4 linked regions of the Azotobacter salinestris genome follow. The protein of the gene in region 1 binds, or shares a complex with, the protein of each later gene. Links are inferred from orthologs where the notes say so. Each region holds a gene or a part of one and is shown in the gene's direction. Other genes may lie near its edges.

Region 1 (4,854 bases):
AGATCCGTTGGATATGCCCGCTCAGCACCTCGTCACGCTGTGCTCGCGGGGAACGCCGCTCGGGGGCAGCCTGGCAACGCGCATGGGTGTAGTAGGTCGATGGAGCGATCGGCAGTACCCGGCAGATCAGCTCGACTCCATAAACCGCACGATGCTCGTCGATGAATGCTTTCATGGCTTGAAGCGGCGGTCGAACTCCGCCTGGGCAAAAAAATACGCCGACGCCTTGTGCAAGATCTCGTTGGCCTGGCGCAGCTCACGCACCTCACGTTCCGGTGCCTTGATCCGCTCGCGTTCGCTGATGGTCTGGCCTTCGCGCTTTGCCATTGCCGCGCTCAGCCTGAGCGCACCCAGCGGCGCAGCGTTTCGGCCGTACAACCAATCTTGGCTGCAATTGAGCAGATCGCCGCCCACTCCAAGTCATGTCCGTCTTGATGCTCCAGCACCAAACGAACCGCTCGCTCGCGGACTTCCGGGGAATACTTCGTTGCTGTCTTCATGGCTCCATCCTCTCAAGAGTTGGAGCCTCCGGGAAAGCCGGGACGGTTCAGAGGGGCTTGGAAAGAAAACGAGCACGATACAGCCTAACGAAGATACATCACTTTGGTGTACCTAAACGCTGTCACACTCTGGGCTTCTGGCAGAAAATTCTTTAGAAAATCAACGAATTAGAGATTGGAGATGGCCCCACCAGCCACACCCCGGCACACAAGGTCACCGCTACGGCTGCTCCCTTCCGGGCCTGACCGGGTTCACGGCTGCTCGTTGCGGGGGGACCGGCAGGACCACCATAACGAAACCCACCAGCTCGGTGGGTCGGATAATTCTACTGGCTTACTCGCAATTTACAACTGTCACGTGCAAAGAAAACGTTTGGAGACAGTCAATTGCTGATATAAGCCTGCGCAAAAGCCTCTGGCTGGCCATCTGGCATCAGTGAACCGCCCCGGGTTTTCCGGAGACAGCAGGGGGCAGCGGTTGGTGAGTTTGGCGGCTGCCAATTTACCTGCTTCCCTGACTGTCAATCCTCGCTTCCCCAGGACTCTGCGAAGAACCATAAAAAAGCCCTCCGAAGAGGGCTGGAGCAGATCGAGCAAAGAACAAAGCACGCACCTACTAGAAAACCAGACCCTGCCCATCGAGTTGAAGTTCATATCGGGAAACAGGGAATTCTGCTAACAAGTTGCCGTTTTCAGGCGGAAAAGGAGGCTGCCGGGGAGGTGGGCTGGCATTGATACAGCCAGATGATGTCGGGTCGGTGAAGCTTCCATCCTTTCCGCGAAATATAAAGAGCTGGGTGGCTGCCTTCATGATCGAAAGCTCCGCTCTGGCAGCGAGTCGGGGTGCAGACCCGGGACAGCTACCAGGAGCGCATTGGCCGATTCCGAGCTAGCGGCCCTTGTATGTGCCCTGCCAGATCACGCCGACAATGGACACCAGAAAAACGATTGACCAGAAAGCCCATTGAATACCCATGGCATTTACCTCCAGAGGCAGCGGCGTTTACCTGTTTGAAGCAATAATCCTTCCAACTGCCTGCCTTCCCGCACCGATCGCTCTATGACGCTACCTGGGCTGCGGCTTTGCACTTGGGGTGAGGTGGCCTCGGGCAGGGGTGTTTCATATTTGAAACAGTCGAGTGTCTCGGTGGACATGGGTGCTCCACATATGAGACATGTGGGTAGACAGATGGCTGCTCGGCACTTGCCGATGCACCTCTTCCGGGCTCGGGCGATGCTCGAGATTGCGCCTGATCGCGCCGCGATAAAGCCTCGGGTCGGTTTGCGTCCTTTCACAAGTCCAAGCATTTCAGGCAAGGCCGAGATGCGCCTTGGGCTTGCCCCGAGTCCTGGCTGGTGTGCCTGCAGGGCGGATGCAATTTGCATTCTGCTCCGCTAGCATTGCCGCTCTCCGCTTGTTCAGCTGCGATGGTATCGATGAGTTATCAGGTTCTTGCACGTAAATGGCGTCCCCGCTCGTTCCGAGAAATGGTCGGCCAGACCCATGTGCTCAAGGCACTGATCAATGCCCTCGACAGTCAGCGCCTGCACCATGCCTATCTGTTCACCGGCACCCGCGGGGTGGGCAAGACCACGATCGCGCGGATCATCGCCAAGTGCCTGAATTGCGAGACCGGCATCAGCTCTATCCCCTGCGGACAATGTTCGGTCTGCCGTGAAATCGACGAGGGGCGTTTCGTCGATCTCATCGAGGTCGATGCTGCCAGCCGCACCAAGGTGGAGGACACCCGCGAGCTGCTCGACAACGTGCAGTACGCGCCAAGCCGTGGACGCTTCAAGGTCTACCTGATCGACGAAGTGCACATGCTTTCCAGCCACTCGTTCAACGCGCTGCTGAAGACCCTCGAGGAGCCACCGCCTCACGTCAAGTTCCTGCTGGCGACCACCGATCCGCAGAAGCTGCCTGTCACCATCCTGTCTCGCTGTCTGCAGTTCGCTCTGAAGAGTATGCCGCCAGAGCGGGTGGTCGAGCACCTGACCCACGTGCTTGGCGCGGAAGGCATTCCCTTCGAGTCGGATGCCCTCTGGTTGCTCGGTCGTGCTGCCGACGGTTCGATGCGCGATGCCATGAGCCTGACCGATCAGGCCATCGCCTTCGGCGAGGGCAGGGTGCTCGCCGCCGATGTGCGAGCCATGCTCGGAACCCTCGATCACGGTCAGGTCTATGGTGTGCTGCAGGCGCTGCTGGAGGGCGATGCCCGGGCCATGCTCGAAGCGGTGCGCCAGTTGGCCGAGCAGGGGCCGGACTGGAGCGGTGTGCTGGCGGAGCTGCTCAACGTGCTGCATCGGGTGGCCATTGCCCAGGCGCTGCCGGAGGCGGTGGACAACGGCCAGGGCGACCGCGAGCGGGTGCTGGCCCTCGCCCAGGCGCTGCCGGCCGAAGATGTGCAATTCTATTACCAGATGGGCCTGATCGGCCGTCGCGATCTGCCGCTGGCGCCGGACCCGCGCGGTGGTTTCGAGATGGTGCTGCTGCGCATGCTGGCGTTCCGTCCGGCGGATGTCGGCGGAGCGCCCGGCAGGCCGCTAAAGGATCAGGGAATCCGCTCGGCCACGGCTGATTCCCCATCCGATCCTGTGGCAGAGACTGACTCTGCACAGTCGCCTGCCGTCTCCGCGGCTGTATCGGGCGAAAGTTCGGCCATGGCTGCTCCGGCGTTTGCCGAACCGATCGAGCCTGTATCGCCGCCAGAGCCAAGGTTGCCTGCCGGAGCTCCCGATCTGCCATGGGAGGAGCCTTCGCAGGCTGCCGGCGCTCTCGTCTCGAAGTCGGCTGCGATGCTGGTCGGTGGCATGGCCACTGCGCCTGTGGCGGAGAAAACGGAGAGGGCTCCCGAAAGTGCCGTATCGGATCAGCCGAGTCCGCCGGCTCGAGCCTCCTTGGCGTGCGAGAGGTCAACGGCTCCTGCCGCCGATCGCGCGCCGGAAAGGATGCCTGCGCCGGTCACGGGGGAAGAGCCTCCTCCGGCGGACGATGACTATTATGAAGTGGATGCCGAGGAGGTGGATGTCGAGGCCTACGCCTACCTCGATGCCTTTCCCGTCGAGGAGCCGCTTCCGGCGAAGCCGGAGCCCGAAGCCGAGCCCGCGGTAGCGCCGGCCACCGGCCTTGCGGCCGAATGGCTCGAACTTTTCCAGCGCCTGAGACTGGCCGGCATGACAGCCAACATCGCAGCCAACTGTACCCTGGTGAAGGCCGAAGGCGACCATTGGGTGCTGCATCTGGATCCGGCGCAGGCCGCACTGTTCAACAGTACCCAGCAGCGGCGCCTGAACGAGGCTTTGAACCAGCATCATGGGCGTACGCTCAAGCTGGACATCGAATTGCGCAAGCCGGAGCAGGAAACTCCAGCCCAGGCGGCGGCACGGCGAAGGGCCGAGCGCCAGCGCCAGGCCGAGGCGTCCATTCAGGACGATCCCCTGATCCGGCAGTTGATTCAACAGTTCGCCGCGGTGATCCGCGACGGCACCATCGAACCCCTGAATACCTGAGGTGATTCCCATGATGAAAGGTGGCATGGCCGGCCTGATGAAGCAGGCCCAGCTGATGCAGGAAAAGATGCAGAAGATGCAGGAAGAGCTGGCCAACGCCGAGGTGACCGGTCAGTCCGGGGCCGGCCTGGTGAGCGTGGTGATGACGGGGCGTCACGATGTCCGGCGCGTAACCCTGGACGATAGCCTGATGCAGGAGGACAAGGAGGTTCTCGAGGACCTGATCGCCGCTGCCGTCAACGATGCGGTACGCAAGATCGAGCAGAACAATCAGGAAAAGATGGCCGGGATGACCGCCGGCATGGGCTTGCCGCCCGGCTTCAAGATGCCGCTCTAAGCATTTCCCGGGTTTTTCCCGCGCCGGCCCCTCCCGCTTGCGGGGGAGGGTGCCGACTGGTCGCCGTTCTTGCGTGCGATCTATCCTGCTGTCCTGCCCTCCGGTCCGTTCGCCCATGAGCTTCAGTCCGCTGATCCGACAACTCATCGACGCCCTGCGCATCCTTCCCGGTGTGGGGCAGAAAACCGCCCAGCGCATGGCCCTGCATCTGCTCGAGCGCGATCGCAGTGGCGGCGTGCGTCTGGCCCAGACGCTCACCCAGGCGCTCGAGCGTGTCGGTCACTGCCGACAGTGCCGTACCCTGAGCGAGGACGAACTCTGCCCGCAATGCGCCGATCCGCATCGCGACGATTCCCTGCTCTGTGTGGTGCAGGGACCGATGGACGTGTTCGCCATCGAGCAGACCGGTTATCGGGGCCGCTACTTCGTGCTCAAGGGGCATCTGTCTCCCCTGGATGGTCTCGGTCCGGAAGCCATCGGTATTCCCGAGCTGTTGATGCGGAT
Region 2 (4,966 bases), 3.2 Mb from region 1 along the record:
CGCAATATCCGTCGGCTAATGCCGAGCAGGGCATACGGCTCTATCCTTGCAGCACCCGTCTGGCCGAGCAGCCCCGACTGGCCGGACTCAAGCATCTCAATCGCCTGGAGCAGGTACTCGCTCGTGCCGAGTGGCAGGATGCCGAGCATGCCGAGGGGTTGATGCGCGACCTGTCCGGCCGGGTGATCGAAGGGGTTTTCAGCAATCTGTTCCTGATCCGGGATGGTGTCCTGCTGACTGCCGGCCTGCAGCGCTGCGGGGTTGCCGGGGTCATGCGTGCGGAGATCCTCGAGCAGGCGGAGCGGGTGGGCATTCCGGCGCAGGTACGTGATATCGACCTCGCCGAACTGCTGGCGGCGGACGAGGTTTTTCTCTGCAACAGCCTCTATGGCATCTGGCCTGTGCGCGGGTTCGAAGGACACGACTGGCCGGTCGGCACGCTCACCCGTAAACTGCAGGGCCTGATCTGCAAGCTACTGGACTCCTGATACGTGATGCGAAAATGGCTGCTGCTGCTGGAAAGTGGCCTGCTGGCGGGTGGACTGCTCCTGGCGTTCGCCGTCTGGCAGCAGAGGGCCGCACTCGAACAACCCCTGAAGCTCTCCGAGGAGCGCCTGCTGGAGGTTCCGAGCGGCGCCACGCCCGGTGGCCTGCTCAATCGTCTGCAGGACGAGGGGCTGTTGCGCGGGAGCTTCTGGCTGCGCCTGTATTGGCGCTTCAATCTGTCCGAACAAGGTATGCGTAGCGGCGAATATCGCCTGGAGCCAGGTATGACGGCCGTCGAGCTGCTCGATCTCTGGCAGCGTGGCGAGGTGGTGCAGTACAACCTGACCCTGGTCGAGGGCTGGAGCTTCCGTCAGGTACGGGCCGCACTGGCGCGGGCCGACAAGCTGGAGCAGTCCCTGGCAGGGCTTTCCGATGCCGAGCTGATGGCCCGACTCGGCCAGCCGGATGCCCATCCGGAGGGGCGCTTCTTTCCCGATACCTATCGCTATGTGCGCGGCATGAGCGATTTCGAGTTGCTCAAGCAGGCCCATGCCCGCCTGCAACAGGTGCTCGCCGAGGAGTGGGCCGAGCGATCGCCGAACCTGCCCTACGAAACCCCCTACGAGGCGCTGATCATGGCTTCGATCATCGAGAAGGAAACAGGCATCCCCCGCGAGCGCAAGCAGATCGCCGGCGTGTTCGTGCGGCGCCTGGAGCAGGGCATGCTGCTGCAGACCGATCCCACGGTCATTTACGGTCTGGGCGAGCGCTACAACGGCAAGCTCGGGCGCGCCGATCTGGTCGCGGCCACCCCTTACAACACCTACGTCCAGCCCGGCCTGCCGCCGACGCCGATCGCCCTGCCGGGGCGCGAAGCGATCAATGCGGCGCTGCACCCGGCGGAGGGCCGCGAGCTGTATTTCGTCGCCCGCGGCGACGGCAGCCATGTCTTTTCCGAGACCCTTGAGGCGCACAATCAGGCGGTCCGCGACTACCAGCTCAAGCGCCGCGCCGACTATCGCTCCAGCCCATCGCCCGAGGCGCTGGAGCGCTCCGTGCAGCAGGACAGTGAGGAAAATCCGTGAGCGGCCTGTTCATTACCCTCGAGGGCCCGGAGGGGGCCGGCAAGAGCACCAATCGCGAATACCTCGCCGAAGGCTTGCGTGCCGCCGGCCGTGAGGTGGTGCTGACCCGCGAGCCGGGCGGAACGCCGCTGGCCGAGCGCATCCGCGAACTGCTGCTGGCGCCCAGCAGCGAGGCGATGGCGGTGGACACCGAGCTGCTGCTGGTCTTCGCTGCCCGCGCCCAGCACCTGGCCGCTGTGATCCGCCCGGCGCTGGCGCGGGGCGCCATGGTGCTCTGCGACCGCTTCACCGATGCTTCCTACGCCTACCAGGGCGGTGGCCGCGGCGTCCCCGAGCAGCGCATCGCGATCCTGGAGAGTTTCGTGCAGGGCGACCTGCGGCCTGACCTGACCCTGGTCTTCGACCTGCCGGTCGAGATGGGACTGGTCCGTGCCGCCGCCCGCGGCCGCCTGGATCGTTTCGAACAGGAGGGGCGCGCCTTCTTCGAGGCGGTGCGTCAGGCTTACCTGCGCCGCGCGGCAAGCGATCCGGCCCGCTATCGGGTGGTGGATGCGGGGCGGCCCCTGGCGGATGTCCAGCGCACGCTGGATGACCTGCTCCCGCGGTTGCTGGAGCTGCGCGGTGCCTGAGGTCTATCCCTGGCAGCAGGCACTGTGGCAGCGCCTGGCCAGCCGTGGTCGACACGCCCATGCCTATCTGCTGCATGGTCCGGCCGGCATCGGCAAGCGGGCGCTGGCCGAGCGCCTGACCGCCCGTCTGTTGTGCCAGAGTCCGGCCGGCCTGGAAGCCTGCGGCCAATGCAAGTCCTGTCGTCTGCTGCAAGCCGGCAGCCATCCGGATCATTTTCTGCTGGAGCCTGAGGAGGCGGACAAGGCGATCCGGGTCGATCAGGTGCGCGATCTGGTGGAGTTCGTCGTGCAGACGGCACAGCTCGGCGGCCGCAAGGTGGTCCTGCTGGAGCCGGCCGAGGCGATGAACCCGAACGCCGCCAATGCCCTGCTCAAGAGCCTCGAGGAGCCTTCCGGAGAGAGCGTGCTGCTGCTGATCAGCCACCAGCCGAGCCGGCTGCTGCCGACCATCAGGAGCCGCTGCGTGCAGCAGGCCTGTCCGTTGCCGGGAGCCGCCGACAGCCTGGCCTGGCTGCGCCGGGCCCTGCCAGAGCAGAGCGACGCGGAGCTGGGGGAACTGCTCGCCCTGGCCGGTGGTTCGCCGCTATCCGCTCTGAAGCTGCACGGCGAAGGGGTGCGCGAGCAGCGTGCGCGGATAGTGGAGGGCGTGAAGCAGCTGCTCAAGCAGCAGGCCGGCGCCAGCCAGCTCGCCGAGGCCTGGAACGGCGTGCCGCTGCTGCTGCTGTTCGACTGGTTCTGTGACTGGAGCCTTTTGATCCTGCGCTATCAGTTGACCGGCGACGAACAGGGCCTGGGCCTGGACGACATGGCCAAGGTCGTCCGCTACCTGGCGGAGAAGAGCACGCTGCCCCGGGTGCTGGCCATGCAGGACTGGCTGCTGGCGCAGCGCCAGAAGGTGCTCGCCAAGGCCAATCTCAACCGTGCCCTGCTTCTCGAGGCCTTGCTCGTACAGTGGGCAAGCCTGCCCGGGCCGGGCTAGAATCGGCACCTGAATCAGCCATCCGGAAACCTGCATGAGCCTGCCACCCGGTCTGGGATCGCGTAATGGCATCCTGCCCCTGTCGATCAAGGATAAGTCGGTCCTCTATGCTTCCTACATGCCCTTTCTCAAGAATGGCGGTCTGTTCATCCCCACCAACAAGAGCTACAAGCTCGGCGACGAAATTTTCTTGCTGCTCAGCCTGATGGACGAGCCGGAGAAGATCCCGGTCGCCGGCAAGGTCGTCTGGATCACCCCGCCCGGTGCCCAGGGCAACCGCGCCGCCGGGGTCGGCGTGCAGTTCGGCGACGGCGACAACGTGGCGCGCAACAAGATCGAAACCTATCTGGCCGGCGCCCTGAAGTCGGACCGTCCCACCCATACGATGTAACCCATGCTGGTCGACTCCCACTGCCATCTCGATCGTCTCGATCTCGCCGCCCATGGCGGTTCCCTGGACGCCGCGCTGGACGCCGCCCGTGCCTGCGGCGTCGGACATTTCCTGTGCATCGGCGTGAGCGCGGACAACGCGGCCGCGGTCAAGGCGCTGGCTGAAGCGCATAGCGATGTGGACTGTTCGGTCGGAGTGCATCCGCTGGACGTCGAGCCCGATGCCGTGCCCGCCCTCGACTGGCTGCTCGGCGAGCTCGCCCATCCGCGGGTGGTCGCCATCGGCGAGACCGGGCTGGACTATCACTATCAGCCGGAGTCCGCGGCCCTGCAGCAGCAGGCCTTCCGTCTGCATCTGGAGGCGGCGCGCCTGACCGGCAAGCCGCTCGTCGTGCACACCCGCGCGGCACGTGCCGATACCCTGCAGCTGCTGCGCGAGGCCGCACTGCCGCAGGCCGGCGTGCTGCATTGCTTCACCGAGGACTGGGAGATGGCCCGGGCGGCGCTGGATCTCGGCTTCTACATCTCGCTGTCCGGCATCGTCACCTTCCGCAATGCCGAGGCCCTGCGCGAAGTGGCGCGCCGGGTGCCGGCGGATCGTCTGCTGGTGGAAACCGACGCGCCCTATCTGGCGCCGGTCCCTCATCGAGGCAAGCCCAACCTGCCGCAATACGTGCGCGAAGTCGCGGAGTTTCTCGCCGAACTGCGCGGCGTTTCCTTCGAGACGCTGGCCGAGCAGACCACCGACAACTTCCGGCGCCTGTTTCCGTTGGCACGGGTCGTCTGCTGAGACTTTCCGCCATGCAAAAAAAACCCGGAGTCTGGGGGAGGAAACCGGGTCAAAAGCGTTAGGAGTAAGCGAAGGCACGCGTTCCTCGGTGCCTCCGGCTGGCTTGGCATCGGGGGAATGCCATGTCAGTAGGGGAAGTATCGCTCCGGATCGGCTCCAGTCCAGTACGAGCTGTTCATTTTTTAAACGGTTTTGGAATACTTCCGCCATTGTTGAGTACCTAGCCGGATGCCAACTGGCGCAGGATCGCCAGCGTTTCGTCGACTACCGTGGTCGGCGTGTAGAAATGCGGCGACAGACGGATTCCGCCACCACGCTGGGCACAGACGATCTGCTCGCGCTTGAGACGCTCGAACAGCTGCTGGTTGTCCCAGCCGTCCAGGGCGAAGGTCAGGATGCCGGCGCGCCGTTCGGGATCGCGCGGACTGTGCAGGCGCAGGCCGGGGATACGCAGGAGGCCCTCTTCGAGCCAGGCCAGTCGCTCGTGCAATCCCTGGGCGACGTTGAGCATGCCGACCTGTTCCAGCAGGGACAGGCTGCTTTCCAGCGCCACGGCGCCGAGCATGTTCGGGCTGCCGCACTCGAAGCGCCGAGCGGTGCGTGCCGG
Region 3 (4,858 bases), 1.8 Mb from region 1 along the record:
GTCTACCTGCATTCGGAACGCTTCGTCGCCGACATGGTGAAGGCCCTGCAGCTCAACGCGATCAACGAGTTCAAGCGCTTCTACCGTTCCGTGGACGCGCTGCTGATCGACGATATCCAGTTCTTCGCCAAGAAGGAGCGCTCCCAGGAGGAGTTCTTCCATACCTTCAACGCCCTGCTCGAAGGCGGGCAGCAGGTAATTCTCACCAGCGACCGCTATCCAAAGGAGATCGAGGGGCTCGAGGAGCGGCTGAAGTCGCGTTTCGGCTGGGGCCTGACCGTGGCCGTGGAGCCACCGGAGCTGGAAACCCGAGTAGCGATCCTGATGAAGAAGGCCGAGCAGACCAAGGTCGAGCTGCCCCACGACGCCGCCTTCTTCATTGCACAGCGTATCCGCTCCAACGTGCGCGAACTGGAAGGCGCGCTCAAGAGGGTCATCGCCCACTCGCACTTCACCAACCACCCGATCACCATCGAACTGATCCGCGAATCGCTGAAGGATCTGCTGGCGCTGCAGGACAAGCTGGTCAGCGTCGACAACATCCAGCGCACCGTCGCCGAGTACTACAAGATCAAGATCGCCGATCTGCTTTCCAAGCGTCGCTCGCGTTCGGTGGCCCGCCCGCGGCAGGTCGCCATGGCGCTGTCCAAGGAGCTGACCAACCACAGCCTGCCGGAGATCGGCGATTCCTTTGGCGGCCGCGATCACACCACCGTCCTCCATGCTTGCCGCAAGATCGCCGAGCTGCGCGAAACCGATGCGGACATTCGCGAGGACTACAAGAACCTGCTGCGCACCCTGACCACCTGAGCCAGACGCAACCGACTGGGGACTGGACCATGCATTTCACCATTCAACGCGAAGCCCTGCTGAAACCACTGCAACTGGTCGCCGGCGTCGTCGAACGCCGGCAGACCCTGCCGGTGCTCTCCAACGTGCTGCTGGTCGTCGAGAAACAGCAGCTGTCGCTCACCGGCACCGACCTGGAGGTCGAGCTGGTCGGCCGCGTGCCGCTGGAAGAAAGCGCCGAGTCCGGCGAGATCACCGTGCCGGCGCGCAAGCTGATGGACATCTGCAAGAGCCTGCCGAACGACACGCTGATCGACATTCGTCTGGACGAGCAGAAGCTGCTGATCAAGGCCGGCCGCAGCCGTTTCACCCTGTCCACTCTGCCGGCCAGCGATTTTCCCACCGCCGAGGAAGGCCAGGGCTCGCTGACCTTTTCCCTGGTACAGAGCAAGCTGCGCCGGCTGATCGAGCGCACCAGCTTCGCCATGGCCCAGCAGGACGTACGTTACTATCTGAACGGCATGCTGCTGGAGATGAACGCGGGCGTGCTGCGCGCGGTCGCCACCGACGGTCACCGTCTGGCGCTGTGTGCCATGCAGGCCGGTATCGAGCATGCCGACCGTCACCAGGTCATCGTGCCGCGCAAGGGCATTCTGGAGCTGGCGCGCCTGCTCACCGACCAGGACGGCGAAGTCAGCATCGTTCTCGGCCAGCATCACATCCGTGCCACCACCGGCGAGTTCACTTTCACCTCCAAGCTGGTCGACGGCAAGTTCCCCGACTATGAGCGGGTGTTGCCGCGCGGTGGCGACAAGAAGGTGCTTGGCGATCGCCAACTGCTGCGCGAGGCCTTCAGCCGTACGGCCATCCTCTCTAACGAGAAGTACCGCGGCATCCGCCTGCAACTGGCCAGCGGCCTGCTGAAGATCCAGGCGAACAACCCGGAGCAGGAGGAAGCCGAAGAGGAAGTGGCGGTGGACTACAGCGGCGAAGCCCTGGAGATCGGTTTCAACGTCAGCTATCTGCTCGACGTGTTGGGGGTGATGAGTGCCGAGCAGGTGCGCCTGACCCTGTCCGACTCCAACAGCAGTGCCCTGCTGCAGGAAGCGGACAATGACGACTCTGCCTATGTCGTCATGCCGATGCGCCTGTAAGCCTGCCGTCTTGCCTCGATGTCCCTCGGCCGCGTGACCGTCACCGCGGTGCGCAACCTGCACCCGGTGACCCTCACTCCCTCGCCCCGCATCAACATCCTCTACGGTCCCAACGGCAGCGGCAAGACCAGCCTGCTGGAGGCGATCCACCTGCTCGGCCTGGCGCGCTCCTTCCGCAGCCAGCGCCTGTCGCCGGTGATCCAGCACGAGCAGCCGGCCTGCACGGTATTCGGCCAGGTGCAGTGGAGCGACGGTCGGGTGCGCAATCTTGGCGTGTCCCGCAACCGGCTGGGCGAACTGCAGATCCGCATCGACGGGCAGAACGTGCGCAGCGCTGCGCAGCTTGCCGAATCCCTGCCGATGCAGCTGATCAATCCGGACAGTTTCCGCCTGCTCGAGGGGGCGCCCAAGGTGCGCCGGCAGTTCCTCGATTGGGGCGTGTTCCACGTGGAACACCGCTTCCTTCCGGCCTGGCAACGCCTGCAGACGGCCCTGCGCCAGCGGAACTCCTGGCTACGCCATGGTAGAATCGACCCTGTTTCGCAGGCCGCCTGGGACCGGGAACTGTGCCTGGCGAGCGAGGAAATCGACAGTTATCGACGCAGCTACATTCAGGCGCTGAAGCCGGTCTTCGAGAGCGTCCTGGGCGAGTTGGTGGAGCTGGACGGTCTGACCCTGAGCTACTACCGCGGCTGGGATCGGGAGCGCTCGCTCGGCGAGGTTCTTGCTGCGTCCCTCCCGCGCGATCAGTTGCTGGGACATACCCACGCAGGTCCCCAGCGGGCCGACCTGCGCCTTCGCCTGGCGGCGCACAACGCCGCGGACCTGCTGTCGCGTGGTCAGCAGAAGCTGGTGGTCTGTGCGCTGAAGATCGCCCAGGGGCATCTCGTCGAGCGCACCAGGCGCGGCCAGTGCATCTATCTGGTCGACGACCTGCCCTCCGAACTGGACGAGCAGCACCGTCGTGCCCTCTGCCGTCTGCTCGAAGAACTGCATTGCCAGGTATTCATCACCTGCGTAGACCTAGAAGCATTGCGTGAAGGCTGGCGCACGGATACGCCAGTTGCCCTGTTCCACGTGGAACAGGGCCGTATCACCCAGACCCACGATCGGGAGTGAAGGTAATGAGCGAAAACCAGACGTACGACTCGTCCAGCATCAAAGTCCTGAAGGGCCTGGATGCCGTACGCAAACGCCCCGGCATGTACATCGGTGATACCGATGACGGTACCGGTCTGCACCACATGGTGTTCGAGGTGGTCGACAACTCGATTGACGAGGCGCTGGCCGGCTACTGCAACGATATCAGCATCACCATTCACACCGACGAGTCCATCACCGTGCGCGACAACGGCCGGGGCATTCCGGTCGATCTGCACAAGGAAGAAGGCGTCTCCGCCGCCGAGGTCATCATGACCGTGCTGCATGCCGGCGGCAAATTCGACGACAACAGTTACAAGGTGTCCGGCGGCCTGCACGGCGTGGGCGTTTCGGTAGTCAATGCGCTCTCCGAGGAATTGGTGTTGACCATTCGCCGCGACGGCAAGGTGTGGGAGCAGACCTACGTGCACGGCGTGCCGCAGGCACCGCTGGCCGCGGTCGGCGATACCGAGGGCACCGGCACGCAGATCCACTTCAAGCCCTCCGCGGAAACCTTCCACAACATCCACTTCAGTTGGGACATCCTCGCCAAACGCCTGCGCGAACTGTCCTTCCTCAATTCCGGCGTCGGTATCGTCCTCAAGGACGAGCGCAGCGGCAAGGAGGAGCTGTTCAAGTACGAAGGCGGCCTGAAGGCTTTTGTCGACTACCTGAACACCAACAAGAACGCGGTCAGCCAGGTGTTCCACTTCAGCGTGCAGCGCGAGGAGGACGGCGTCGGCGTGGAGGTCGCCCTGCAATGGAACGATGGGTTCAACGAGAACATCCTCTGCTTCACCAACAACATTCCCCAGCGTGACGGCGGCACCCATCTGGCCGGATTCCGCTCGGCGCTGACGCGCAACCTGAACGCCTATATCGAACAGGAAGGTCTGGCCAAGAAGCACAAGGTGGCAACCACCGGCGACGACGCCCGCGAGGGCCTGACCGCGATCATCTCGGTCAAGGTGCCGGATCCCAAGTTCAGCTCGCAGACCAAGGACAAGCTGGTCTCCAGCGAGGTGAAGACCGCTGTCGAGCAGGAGATGGGCAAGTACTTCGGCGACTTCCTGCTGGAGAATCCCAACGAGGCCAGGGCGGTGGTCGGCAAGATGATCGATGCCGCCCGTGCCCGCGAGGCCGCCCGCAAGGCCCGCGAAATGACCCGCCGCAAGGGCGCGCTGGACATCGCCGGCCTGCCTGGCAAGCTGGCCGACTGCCAGGAGAAGGATCCGGCCCTTTCCGAGCTCTACATCGTCGAGGGCGACTCCGCCGGCGGCTCGGCCAAGCAGGGCCGCAACCGGCGGACCCAGGCGATCCTGCCGCTCAAGGGCAAGATCCTCAACGTCGAGAAGGCGCGCTTCGACAAGATGCTCTCCTCCGCCGAGGTCGGCACCCTGATCACCGCGCTGGGCTGCGGAATTGGCCGCGAGGAGTACAACATCGACAAGCTGCGCTATCACAACATCATCATCATGACCGATGCCGACGTCGACGGCTCGCACATCCGCACCCTTCTGCTGACCTTCTTCTTCCGCCAGATGCCCGAGCTGATCGAGCGCGGCTACGTCTACATCGCCCAGCCGCCGCTGTACAAGGTGAAGAAGGGCAAGCAGGAGCAGTACATCAAGGACGACGAGGCCATGGAGGAATACATGACCCAGTCGGCCCTCGAGGACGCCAGCCTGCACGTCAACGAGAGCGCTCCGGGGCTGGGCGGGCCGGCTTTGGAAAGACTGGTCAACGACTACCGCACGGTGATGAAGACCCTTGCC
Region 4 (4,775 bases), 830 kb from region 1 along the record:
GCCGACCTGGAAAGCGCCGCCCACGGCGCGCGCAAGACCCAGTTCCGCCTGCGCGACTGGGGCATCAGCCGCCAGCGCTACTGGGGCTGCCCGATCCCGATCATCCACTGCGACAGCTGCGGCGACGTGCCGGTGCCGGAAGACCAGTTGCCGGTGGTGCTGCCCGAGGACGTGGTGCCGGACGGCACCGGCAGCCCGCTGGCCAGGATGCCGGAATTCTACGAATGCAGCTGTCCGAAATGCGGTGCGCCTGCCAAGCGCGAAACCGACACCATGGACACCTTCGTCGAGTCGTCCTGGTACTACGCCCGCTACGCCTCGCCCACCTATGACCAGGGCATGGTCGACCCGCAGGCGGCCAACCACTGGCTGCCGGTGGACCAGTACATCGGCGGCATCGAGCACGCCATCCTGCACCTGCTCTACGCGCGCTTCTTCCACAAGCTGATGCGCGACGAGGGCCTGGTGTCCTCCAACGAGCCGTTCAGGAACCTCCTGACCCAGGGCATGGTGGTCGCCGAGACCTACTACCGCACCCTGGAGAACGGCGGCAAGGACTGGTTCAATCCGGCCGACGTGGAGGTCGAGCGCGACGCCAGGGCCAAGGTGATCGGCGCCAAGCTCAAGTCCGACGGCCTGCCGGTGGAAATCGGCGGTACCGAGAAGATGTCCAAGTCGAAGAACAACGGCGTCGACCCGCAGGCGATGATCGACGCCTACGGCGCCGACACCTGCCGCCTGTTCATGATGTTCGCCGCCCCGCCGGAGCTATCCCTGGAGTGGTCCGACGCCGGCGTCGAGGGCGCCAGCCGCTTCCTGCGCCGCGTCTGGCGTCTGGCTCAGTCCCATGCCGCCGCCGGCCTGCCGGGCGTGCTGGACAAGGCCCAGCTCTCCGACGCGCAGAAGGACATCCGTCGCGCCATCCACGCGGCGATCAAGCAGGCCAGCACCGATATCGGCCAGCACCACAAGTTCAACACCGCCATCGCCCAGGTGATGACCCTGATGAACGTGCTGGAGAAGGCGAAGGCCGAAAGCGAACAGGACCGCGCCCTGCTCCAGGAAGGCCTGGAAACCGTGGCCCTGCTGCTGGCGCCGATCACCCCGCATATCTGCCATGCGCTCTGGGAGGCCCTCGGCAAGGACGGCCTGATCATCGACGCCGCCTGGCCGGTGGTGGACGAATCGGCCCTGGTGCAGGACACCCTGACCCTGGTGGTGCAGGTCAACGGCAAGCTGCGCGGGGAAATCCAGGTGCCGGCCGGCGCCTCCCGCGAGGAGATCGAGGCCGCCGCCCGCGCCAACGAGAACGTGCTGCGCTTCACCGAGGGCCTGACCATCCGCAAGGTCATCGTGGTGCCGGGCAAGCTGGTCAATATCGTCGCCAATTGATGCGCCGTCCCGGCGGCAAGATGCCGCCGGGGTCATTGCAAGGGGAAACCAGATGATCAAACGTAGCCTCGCGCTCATCGCCCTGACCAGCCTGCTCGGCGCCTGCGGCTTCCAGTTGCGCGGCACCGGCGAGACCGGACGCCTCGCCATCAGCGAGCTCAACGTGAGCGCCCGCAACGCCTACGGCGAAACCCAGCGGATGCTGCGCCGCCAGCTCGAAGCCAGCGGCGTCAAGGTGTATGCCGGCGCACCCTACGAGCTGGTGCTGGCCCGCGAGAAAGAGGAGCGCCGCACCGCCAGCTACACCAGCTCGGCGCGCAGCGTCGAATACGAGCTGACCAGCACCCTCGAATACGAACTGCTCGACGCCCGCAAGCAGCTGCTCGGCAGCAACGAGCTGGAGGTGCAGAAGGTCTACGTCCACGACCAGAACAACATCACCGCCTCGACCCAGGAAGCCCAGCAGCTGCGCGAGGAAATGCGCCGCGAGATGGTCCAGCAGCTGATGCTGCGCCTGCAGCAGCTCACCCCGGAGCGCATCTCCCAGATGGAGGAAGCCGCCAAGGAGCGCGCCCGCGCCGAGGCCCAGGCCGCGGAGGCGGAGCGCCGCGCCCAGGAGCAGCAGCAGGAGGCGCCGCAGCAGTCGCCGCTCGAACTGCCGCCCTCCCTCATGCCCTGAGGCCGCCGGGCGGGGCCCCGGCCCCGCCCCTTCCGCCATGAAGCTTCCTTCCGCACAACTGCCCAGGCAGCTCAAGGACACCCTGGCGCCGATCTACGTGGTCAGCGGCGACGAGCCGCTGCTCTGCCAGGAGGCCTGCGACGCCATCCGCGGCGCTGCCCGCGCCCAGGGCTTCAGCGAGCGCCAGGTGTTCAATGCCGATGCCAACTTCGACTGGAGTCAGCTCTACGAGGCCGGCGCCAGCCTGTCGCTGTTCGCCGAGAAACGCCTGCTGGAGCTGCGCATCGCCAACGGCAAGCCCGGCGACAAGGGCGCCGCGGCGATCCTCGAATACCTGGCCCGTCCCGCCGAGGACAACCTGCTGCTGATCGACCTGCCCAGGCTCGACGCCGCCACCCAGAAGAGCAAGTGGGCCAAGGCGCTGCTCGACAGCCCGCAGGTGCAGTTCGTACAGGTCTGGCCGGTCGATGCCCAACAACTGCCGCAGTGGATCCGCCAGCGTCTGGCCCAGGCCGGGCTGGCCGCCAGCCAGGAGGCTGTGGAGCTGATCGCCGCCCGCGTGGAAGGCAACCTGCTGGCCGCCGCCCAGGAGATCGAGAAACTCAAGCTGCTCGCCGAGGACAACCAGGTCACCGCCGACACCGTGCAGGCGGCGGTGGCCGACAGCGCCCGCTTCGACGTCTTCGGCCTGCTCGACGCCACCCTCGCCGGCCAGGCCGCCCACGCCCTGCGCATGCTCGAGGGGCTGCGCGGCGAAGGCGTGGAGACGCCGGTGATCCTCTGGGCGCTGGCCCGCGAATTGCGCCTGCTGGCCAACCTCGCCCAGCAGTATGCCCAAGGCGTGCCGCTGGAGAAGGCCTTCGCGCAAATGCGCCCGCCGGTCTGGGAAAAACGCCGCCCGCTGCTGACCAAGGCCCTGCAGCGCCACCCGGCAGCACGCTGGAACCAGCTGCTGCTCGACGCCCAGCTGATCGACGCGCAGATCAAGGGCCAGGCCGAGGGCGAGCCGTGGAATGGCCTCGGCCGGCTGACCCTGGCCATCGCCGGCCAGCGCCTGCAGCTGCCGCCGGAACTCTGAGTCGCGTGACAGCCCACAGGCCGGGGGCTTTCCCGAGTACGCCGGAAGCCGAGGAATGGAGGAGCCGAAAGCGACAAGGCCCCGAGATATCGGGGCCTTGTCCGAGAGCCGTATCACATGGCCGAAGGGTCAGGCCCAACGCAGCACATTGGCGTCCAGCTCCATGCTGCTCTTCGGGATGATTCTGGCGTTCAATATTTTCGCCAACGCCTCTACCGACAGCCTGGACGCGTGGCTGGTGTTGTTCGAGATGCGCTCGTACACCGCCAGCATCCGCCGATAGCCGTCGGCCAGGATCCTGTGCGAGTCGGTGTTGCGTCCCTTGAAGATCGGCCAGCGGTTCAGGTCGTCCACGAGGATATGGACAATCTCCCGCAGATCGGCCTCATGGCTGCCATCGAACCCGAGAAACCGGGGGTCACGCCCGAAAGCCGGGGCCAGCTCGGCCAGCCGGTCCTTCCGGGCCTGATCGAACCCGGCATAGGCCTCCTCGATGGCCTCCCACATGGTCAGCACCTCGGCGACGAAGGTGACGGTCTCCGGGGGCTCGATGCCGTCTTCGAACAAACCGGGGTAGGCCCAGCCAAGCGCCCAGCCGTGACCACCCTGGACCATCCGCTGCACGAAGACCGGATCGACGCTGTCGTCGATCCCGAGATGAGCGTGGATGTCGGTGAGCAGGGTGATGATCAGCTTTTGTTGGTTGGAAAATTCCATTTCTACTTCATCCTTGTTTTTGTTTTGGCGGGGATATCAGCATATAGCTCGTCCATCCGGCAAATTCCAGTCATGCTGCCCAGCGGCAGGCAATGGCCTGGCTGGCCTCCGAAGTCTGGAGAGCCTTGCGCCTTGGGCCGGGGGACGCATGAACGCCCCTGCAGAGCGGCTTGCGGGACTGTCCAAGTGCCTGGTCGATGTTCCGACCTCGCAACCGCACCCCCTGGACATCTTTTGACCAGCCACGCATGATGCGCGCGCCTGCACGGGGCAGGCCTACAGGAGGACGCTCATGGCCAAGAAATCCCCTTCCCGGCCGAACAAGGCCAAATCCCTGGTCGCACAGCCCTTGTTCCGCTGCCGCCAGGAACAGCCGAAGAAAGGCAAGGGCAGCTACCGCCGCGAAGCCTTCCGGTCCGACGACCGGGAGGCTTTTGTCTTTCTGGCCGCCTGAAAGGCCCGCGTCCCCTCTCCTCCCCGTTTCCCTCTCGTTCGCCGCCACGGCGGAAATCTCTCCGGCACCCGCCGCAGGTACGCGCCGCGAGCCGTACGTTTTGCAGCTCTTCCCGCCGTGCGCCTCGATGCCCAGGCGTCTCGCCGTGAGCGTTCAGCGTCCCCGCGTGCCGTGCTTTCGGTCGGCCGTACGTCAACAAAGTGACAGCGCTGCCGGGAGATGGGCCTGTCCGGCACTCAAGAACTGAAAGATGGCATCCGGGACCCACCGGGAAATATCCAGACGCCCCGTCATCCACAGGTAAGCGCCACCTGCCAGCGCACCCGCCACCAGCGTCGCCAGCAGCCATGGCCATATCTTCCAGCCCTTTTCAACTGGCCGAGCCTTCCCTTTCCCGAGCTTGCGCCATTCCCACGGTGGCACCCGCTTCGCCTTCGGCAAGGCCCACAGCCCCT

The links.
Region 2: the proteins of dnaX (region 1) and GCU53_RS06285 are in contact, whole or in part, in a cryo-EM structure (PDB 8GIZ), measured with the Escherichia coli proteins. The link is inferred for Azotobacter salinestris from one-to-one orthologs.
Region 3: the proteins of dnaX (region 1) and dnaN are in contact, whole or in part, in a cryo-EM structure (PDB 8GIZ), measured with the Escherichia coli proteins. The link is inferred for Azotobacter salinestris from one-to-one orthologs.
Region 4: the proteins of dnaX (region 1) and holA are in contact, whole or in part, in a cryo-EM structure (PDB 8GIZ), measured with the Escherichia coli proteins. The link is inferred for Azotobacter salinestris from one-to-one orthologs.

The regions. Positions count from the first base shown.
Region 1 is NZ_CP045302.1:4,492,466-4,497,319, forward strand. The notes cover bases 1,589-4,475. They hold dnaX (DNA polymerase III subunit gamma/tau), read left to right. Parts: upstream 1,589-1,937; coding sequence 1,938-4,013; downstream 4,014-4,475. Other genes in these bases: GCU53_RS21175 (YbaB/EbfC family nucleoid-associated protein), read left to right, coding at 4,024-4,350; recR (recombination mediator RecR), read left to right, coding at 4,466-4,475. Also shown: GCU53_RS21165 (hypothetical protein), read right to left, coding at 1,117-1,311; more of recR, read left to right, coding at 4,476-4,854. UniProt on the Escherichia coli protein: Part of the beta sliding clamp loading complex, which hydrolyzes ATP to load the beta clamp onto primed DNA to form the DNA replication pre-initiation complex.
Region 2 is NZ_CP045302.1:1,338,217-1,343,182, reverse strand. The notes cover bases 1,187-4,185. They hold GCU53_RS06285 (DNA polymerase III subunit delta'), read left to right. Parts: upstream 1,187-2,192; coding sequence 2,193-3,179; downstream 3,180-4,185. Other genes in these bases: GCU53_RS06275 (TatD family hydrolase), read left to right, coding at 3,574-4,185; GCU53_RS06280 (PilZ domain-containing protein), read left to right, coding at 3,214-3,570; tmk (dTMP kinase), read left to right, coding at 1,568-2,200; mltG (endolytic transglycosylase MltG), read left to right, coding at 1,187-1,571. In the rest of the region: pabC (aminodeoxychorismate lyase), read left to right, coding at 1-488; more of mltG, read left to right, coding at 495-1,186; more of GCU53_RS06275, read left to right, coding at 4,186-4,359; GCU53_RS06270 (aminotransferase class V-fold PLP-dependent enzyme), read right to left, coding at 4,580-4,966. UniProt on the Escherichia coli protein: Part of the beta sliding clamp loading complex, which hydrolyzes ATP to load the beta clamp onto primed DNA to form the DNA replication pre-initiation complex.
Region 3 is NZ_CP045302.1:2,689,266-2,694,123, reverse strand. Bases 1-2,891 are described here. They hold dnaN (DNA polymerase III subunit beta), read left to right. Parts: upstream 1-839; coding sequence 840-1,943; downstream 1,944-2,891. Other genes in these bases: recF (DNA replication/repair protein RecF), read left to right, coding at 1,962-2,891; dnaA (chromosomal replication initiator protein DnaA), read left to right, coding at 1-810. In the rest of the region: more of recF, read left to right, coding at 2,892-3,062; gyrB (DNA topoisomerase (ATP-hydrolyzing) subunit B), read left to right, coding at 3,068-4,858. UniProt on the Escherichia coli protein: Confers DNA tethering and processivity to DNA polymerases and other proteins. Acts as a clamp, forming a ring around DNA (a reaction catalyzed by the clamp-loading complex) which diffuses in an ATP-independent manner freely and bidirectionally along dsDNA.
Region 4 is NZ_CP045302.1:3,663,939-3,668,713, reverse strand. What follows is about bases 1,321-4,128. They hold holA (DNA polymerase III subunit delta), read left to right. Parts: upstream 1,321-2,108; coding sequence 2,109-3,149; downstream 3,150-4,128. Other genes in these bases: GCU53_RS17160 (YfbU family protein), read right to left, coding at 3,279-3,866; GCU53_RS17170 (LPS-assembly lipoprotein LptE), read left to right, coding at 1,445-2,071; leuS (leucine--tRNA ligase), read left to right, coding at 1,321-1,392. In the rest of the region: more of leuS, read left to right, coding at 1-1,320; alternative ribosome rescue factor ArfA, read left to right, coding at 4,159-4,320; GCU53_RS17150 (thermonuclease family protein), read right to left, coding at 4,513-4,775. UniProt on the Escherichia coli protein: Part of the beta sliding clamp loading complex, which hydrolyzes ATP to load the beta clamp onto primed DNA to form the DNA replication pre-initiation complex.